DNA from 2 places in the Glutamicibacter nicotianae genome. Region 1 is predicted to be linked to the other one. Evidence: predicted binding sites of a transcription regulator. Region 1 holds the regulator's gene; the other holds the start of a gene.

Region 1 (3,407 bases):
CAACGAAGACAAGCTGCCAGAAGAGGTCAAGACCGAGGTTCAGGCCGACGTTGACGCACTGAAGGCTGCTCTTGAGAAGCAGGACAACGACGACGAGGTCAAGGACGCGTTCGAGAAGCTGCAGGCTTCGCAGACCAAGCTGGGCGAGGCAATCTACGCCAACACCCAGGCTGAGGGCGCTGCTGCACCTGAGGGCGAGCAGGCTCCAAATGCTGATGAAGATATCGTCGACGCCGAGGTAATCGACGAAGACGAAGCTGACAAGAAGTAGGGAGTTAGGGAATATGTCCGAGGCACAGGACCAGAACGAGAACTTCGACGAGCAGTCGGAGAACCAGCCAGAGGCAGCTAACGAGCAGCCAACCGCTGACGCCCTGGGTCAGGCCGAGGCGATCCTGAACGAAGCTGCTACTGGCGCTGACGCCGAAGCAGAGCAGCCAGTAGAGGCCGGTGCGGTGGAAGCCGAACTGCGCAACGACTTGCTGCGTCTGCAGGCTGAATACGTCAACTACCGCAAGCGTGTGGAGCGCGACCGAGCTGTAGCGCGTGAAAACGCCGTGCAGTCCGTGCTCAACACACTGCTTCCGATTCTTGATGACATCGATGCAGCCCGAGCCCACGGTGACCTCACCGATGGCCCGTTCGCATCGATCGCCAACAAGCTTGACTCCGTGCTGGCTCAGCATGGCTTGGAGCGTATCAACGAGGCCGGCGTCGAATTCGACCCGAACGTCCACGAAGCGCTGCTTCGCCAGGCTGTTCCGGAGATTCCAGCTGACCACGTGGGACAGGTGCTTCGCACCGGTTACCGCAAGGGAACCACCATCCTGCGTGCGGCCCAGGTGCTGGTAGCAACCGGCGAATAGCCACGAATAATCAATTGAAACTGCCCACTGCCGATACTTCGTCAGTGGGCAGTTTCGAATTGGCATTGAAAGGATGGGGCCCTGATGGCAAGTCAGGACTGGATCGAAAAAGACTTTTACGCCATTCTGGGCGTCTCCAAGGACGCCAGTGAGGCGGACATCAAGAAGGCGTACCGCAAGCTTGCGCGCCAGTACCACCCCGACACCAATCAGGGTGATGCGGCCGCTGAAAAGAAATTCAAGGACATCTCGGAAGCCAACTCGGTGCTTTCGGATAAGGAAGAACGCGAGCAGTACGACGCAATCCGCGCCATGGGCGGCGGAGCTCGCTTCTCGGCCGGGGGACCAGGCGGTGCCCCGGGAGGACAGGCCGGTTTCGAGGACATCTTCTCCAACCTCTTCGGAGGCGGGGGGAGTGGCCCGCGGGGCCGCGGCGGACAGCCGGACTTCTCCGACCTGTTCGGCGGGGGCGGCGGCTTTGGCGGTGGCGGCTTCGGACAGAGCGCCCCACCGCGCAAGGGTGCTGACCGCACGGCCAGCACCACGATTTCCTTTGCCGGATCCATCAAGGGCACCACTATCGGCCTGCGCGAGCAGAACGGCGAAGTCATTGACGTGCGCATTCCTGCGGGTATCAAGGACGGCCAGTCGGTGCGCGTGCGCGGCAAGGGCCAGCCAGGGGCCGCCGGCAACGGTGACCTGCTGGTCAAGGTCAAAGTCACTGAGCACCCGTTCTTCAAGCGCGAAGAGAACAACATCCGCATCCACGTGCCGGTGACCTTCGACGAAGCGGTACTCGGAGCAAAGATCCATGTGCCGACCTTGGACGGGGAATCCGTCGCGGTGAAGGTGCCAGCCGGATCCAACTCCGGACGAACCTTGCGCTTGAAAGGCCGCGGAGTGAAAACTTCCAAGGCCGCCGGCGATTTGCTGATCGTCTTGGACATCGCGATCCCGCAGAACCTGTCGGATGCTGCAAAGAAGGCCGTAGAGGAATTCGCCGCAGCCACCGAGGGCGAGGATCCACGAGTGGACTTGGCCGCCAAGGCCAAGCTCTAGGCTCAATAGGCTGTTTTCCCTGACCGGCCATCGAATTGGCTGGGCGGGGAAGATAGACTCACAAACAAAAGGGCCCGAACCCGGGCTCCTTGCAGAAAGGTGGTAGAAGCAACGTGAACGGGGAGTACCTGCGACCTGTCTTCGTCATTTCCGTCGCCGCCCAACTTGCAGACATGCATCCGCAGACGCTGCGCCAGTATGACCGCATCGGCTTGGTCTCGCCGAGCCGCCAAAGCGGGAAGCAACGCCGCTACTCGCAGCACGACGTATCGCTGTTGCGCCAGGTGCAGTCGCTGAGCAAGGAAGGCGTCTCGCTGGAAGGCATCAAGCGGATCCTGGATCTGCAGGACCAAGTTGCGTTCCTGCAATCCGAAGTCAATGGACTGCGCCAGGAACTCAGCGCAGTACGCCAGGGCCAATCGCGCATTTTCGCCGCCGGAACCTCTGGCGGAGACGTGGTTTCGCTGGCTCGGGGCATGAGGCCCGAACGCCGCGAGCAGCCTTACACGTTCTTCGCCGCCCGCCGGGCCATCGGACGCTAGATGCGGCCGTGGCGCGCTAGGCGCGCGTTCAACTGGGTGCGCACGGCAGGCCATTCGTGGGGGAGTATCGAGAAGAGCACGGTATCGCGCAAGGTGCCGGTGACCGGATCATATTTGTGATTGCGCAAGACGCCATCCTGCTTGGCACCCAACCGGGTAATTGCCGCCCGTGATGCGGCATTATGCCAATGCGTGCAGAACGCCACCGAATAGCACTCCAGCTGCTCGAAGGCCCGCTGCAGCAGCAGATATTTCGCTGCGGGATTGATCCCGGTGCCCTGGGCGGATATGGCCAGGAACGTTGATCCGATTTCCACGCGGTGATTGGCCGCGTCGATATTCAAAAACGTCGTGGCACCTACGGCCCTGCCGGTAGCCAGATCAATAATGGCAAAAGGCGCCATTTTACTGGCCTGCTGCAAAGCCAAACGGTGCTCAATATTTTCTGCCATTGCCTGGGCCGTAGGCGTGCTGGCAAACCACGCGTCATCCAACTGGCCCTGCTCGGCAAGGGCCACCAGATCTGGCGCATGCTCCAAAGAGAGCTGTTCCAAGCGGACCCCGGCATATTCCATCGTCGGGGCTTGGGCATGGGGAAGATTTTGCGCAGCAGAAAGGGCCATGGAATCCATTCTAGAATTCCATGGCCCTGACTAAGGTTTCATTACGGCGGTTAGCCGATGCGGGTGTAGGCCAAGTCGAAGACCAAGCGGCCGGCCTTCAAGGCCTTGCCCTCGAAGCTGGTGAGAATGCGGCGTTCGAAACGCGGCGCCCAGCCACCTTGCCCATCGACGAATTCCGGCTCCGGGTCGAAGCCTTCCATTCCATCGCGGCGGACCTTGGTCAGGTTGCTTTCTTCGCCGGCCAGATTCCCTGGATGCTGGTTTTCGAAGTCTGGGTGGGCATTGAGCACTTCACGCATCTGCTCTGCGTAGTTGGA
Region 2 (3,407 bases), 2.2 Mb from region 1:
CTTTGGACAAAAAGTTCTACACCCTGAAGCGCATAAACAGTTGTAGCAGCCGGCTTGTCATTGCTGCGTGACAATGAATCAGCCATGGTTCCGTCAGCCCTCAGGACATTGAGCATTAGGCGCAGGTCATGCAAGGTTTCAGTACTCAGCTTGGCGATGATATCGAGCGCTTCGAGAGCCTTCTGCCCATCGTTGGCGAATTTCGCAGCTTTCGACTGCATGGCCACTACCGTAATGTCATGCGCGACAATGTCGTGCAGGTCGCGTGCGATATTCTTTCGCTCCCGGTCGACAGCAAGACGAGTCTGTTCTTCGACGGTTTGCATTTGCTGTTGCGCAACAGCGTTCTTCTCGCGCAAAAGGTAGATGCTTCGCGTCACGACATAGGCCATGGCTGCCAAGGGCACAATCGCGATCAGAAGCACAGCGTCGTTATGCGCTTGGAAGGCGAATTGCACGGCCCACGCCAGGCAGAGGGTCAAGTAGGCGGCGCGGATGCTGCGCGCCGAAGCAGTGGCCGCCAATGCTGAAAACGCCATGAAGGACACGATGGCCCAGAAGAACATCACGCCATCAGCCAGGAAGAAGAATGCCACGGCAACGAACAGGCCCAGAGAGGCAGCGGTCCAGCGCAGTCCTAGGAAGAGGATGACGCAGAGCCCAAGGCCCACCAGGGTGCCTCGAACGGAACGGTCCGTCGAATCTGCCAGGCCATCTTGCAGTAGGGTGATGACCTCGCTGCTGGACACGGCCAGCAGCACTACGATCCCTACCCAGACAATGACACCCCGGCCAGCGAAAAGCCTGGCCAGGGTGCCTTTGAGTCGTTCATTCATATGCCGAATGATTCACGGCGATGTCAGTCAAGTCAAATGGCGATGCCTTAGGGGCAGGCCACTCCATAGTTCCGGCAGAACCAATCAGCAAAATCCGTGCCCCAACCAGCAGGCGTGGCAACCGAACCGCCGTTAATGGCCGATGCCGGAGCAGCGGAGGCCGGAGCAGCAACCACTGCTACAGGCGACAGTGCCAATGCGGCGATTGCCAGCATTTTAAGACCTTTCATAACAAACTCCCATCACGTCTGCTTATATACTTTCAGGTGAGCAGGACGTTGCAGGGACTTCGCCATCGATCAAAGGAATCAAATGGAAAAGATCAAGGTTCTTATCGTCGATGATGAACCCCTTATTCGTCATGCGTTGGGCACAATCCTAGCAACAGATAGCGGAATTGTAACGGTTAATTCTGTTGAAAATGGGCGGGCCGCCGTTGAGTATTGCAAGGACCATCAAATAGACGTTGTGCTCATGGATTTGCAGATGCCAATTATGGATGGAGTTAGTGCTACTAAAGCCATCAAATCCGTTGAAGACAGCCCATCAGTGCTTGCTATTACAGCCTTTTCTTCGGATGAGTATCTGGTTCCTGTTCTGACCGCTGGGGCCAGTGGGTACTTGGTCAAGGATTCTGAACCGGATGAAATTATCCGCGCGGTTCATGCCGTTCATCAAGGAACGGCAGCCATTTCCCCGTCGGTTTCTTCCGATCTCGTTTCTGCCGTTCGCGAGGCTTACCGCGACAATTCCCAGGACATTCAAGACCTTGCTTACGACCTGGGAATCACCAATCGGGAATTCGAAATTTTAAAGCTCTTGGCCCGAGGGCTAAACAACACCGAGATTTCAAGAACTCTGGCTATTTCCGAGACAACAGTTAAAACCCACATGGCCAAGATTTTCGTTAAGCTGGATGTTCGCGACAGGGTCCAGGCATTGGTTGCCGCCGCCCGCATGGGTCTCATCGAAATCCCGAAGGACTAGCCGCTGGCTGCCTGCTATTTGAGTGAGGTCAACCACTTTGGCACCTCGCCCGCTTGGTCCGGGAATATTTGCGCGCCGTATGCGTTGAACATGAGCATAGACCGCTCAAGTTTCTATTAGGAGGCTCACTTGCCAGCATTCTTCGGCGCACCGTCAGATGGCTCGTTTGAGGAATTCCTCTCTCGGTTCCTGTCGTCGCGAGCCCAAGCTGCGCGCCCCATCGACATCACGCGTCTGCTTTCTGCCCGTACCCACGAAGCGGTAGCCACCGCGGCAGCGATTTCCCAAGAGCACGGCCATGACGAGATCGATTCGCTGCATCTGCTGATGGCTCTGCTGCGCACCGAACCAGTTGGCGAGCACCTGACCGCCATGGGAATCGACATCGAGGCTTTGAGTGCCGACGCCATCGCACGCATGCCCAAGGCACAGGAGCGGGACGAGAAGCCGTCCCGCCTCTCGTCGGCAGCCCAGCGCAGCCTCTTTGACGCCTATCAGGTTGCCCGCAACTACGGCTCGACCTACATCGACCCGGATCACCTTTTCCTGGCCTTCGTCTTCAATCCGGAATCGCCGGTCAGCCAGCTCTTGGCCCAGCATGGCGTCACCGGACAGTCGCTGCAGCAAGCTGCCATGGAGCAGGCCCAGCGGGGCAGCAATGATGCCCAGAACCAGAACGATGCCGAGTCCGACGTGTCCATGCTCGAACGCTACGGAACCGATCTGACCTTGCTGGCAGCAGACGGCCAGATCGATCCGGTGATCGGCCGCAAAGAGGAACTGGACCAGGTAATCGAGATCCTGGCCCGCCGCACTAAGAACAACCCAGTGCTGATCGGCGAGGCCGGCGTGGGCAAGACCGCCATTGCCGAAGGCCTGGCCCGAGCCATCATCGACGACGAGGTTCCAGCGCAGCTGCGCAATGCGGCCCTGATCTCGGTGGACCTTCCGGGCATGCTCGCCGGCACCCGCTACCGCGGCGATTTCGAACAGCGACTGACCGGCCTGCTCGACGAAGTAGCCGCTGCCGAAGGCCAGGTGCTGCTGTTCATCGATGAGATGCACCTGCTGGTCGGTGCTGGTTCCGGCGAGTCCGGAAACATGGATGCCGCGAATATCCTCAAGCCGCGCCTGGCGCGCGGCGAGTTGCACATGATCGGCGCCACCACGCTGGATGAGTTCCGCAAGGTGGAGAAGGACAGCGCGCTGGCACGGCGCTTCGGCAAGGTCACTGTCGCCGAGCCCTCGGAGGAAACCGCGTTGGCCATCTTGGAAGGGCTGCGCGAATCCTACGAGGAGCACCACCAGGTGCAGTACACCCCCGAAGCGCTCAAGGCCGCAGTGACGCTCTCTGCCCGCTACCTGAGCGACCGGCAGCTTCCGGACAAGGCCATCGACCTGATCGACATCGCCGGCGCCCGCCGCTCCATCGCCGCGGGAGATGCCGAGGACGTTCAGTCCTTGCGCGCCGAATTGGTGGATGCCGAACGCGAGAAGTCGCGCGCCATCGGCGAGGAGCGTTTCGAGGAAGCTGGCGCATGGCGCGACCACATCGCGGAAATGACCGCGCGCATCAAGGCCGCC

What was found. The regulator HspR, encoded in region 1, represses chaperone genes until heat shock. The targets are predictions, from matches to a motif close to AAGTTGAGTCNNNNNGACTCAACTT.
Region 2: the regulator HspR is predicted to act here: its motif matches at 1,911-1,935, upstream of JOE62_RS03025 (ATP-dependent Clp protease ATP-binding subunit).

The regions. Positions count from the first base shown of each region.
Region 1 covers NZ_JAFBCH010000001.1:2,840,669-2,844,075, reverse strand. The annotation lists gene dnaK (molecular chaperone DnaK) at 1-271, shown strand, start outside; gene JOE62_RS13585 (nucleotide exchange factor GrpE) at 285-866, shown strand; gene JOE62_RS13580 (DnaJ C-terminal domain-containing protein) at 951-1,925, shown strand; gene JOE62_RS13575 (heat shock protein transcriptional repressor HspR) at 2,039-2,467, shown strand; gene JOE62_RS13570 (GNAT family N-acetyltransferase) at 2,464-3,090, opposite strand; gene trmB (tRNA (guanosine(46)-N7)-methyltransferase TrmB) at 3,141-3,407, opposite strand, start outside.
Region 2 covers NZ_JAFBCH010000001.1:602,460-605,866, reverse strand. The annotation lists gene JOE62_RS03035 (sensor histidine kinase) at 1-836, opposite strand, end outside; gene JOE62_RS03030 (response regulator) at 1,149-1,823, shown strand; gene JOE62_RS03025 (ATP-dependent Clp protease ATP-binding subunit) at 1,953-3,407, shown strand, end outside.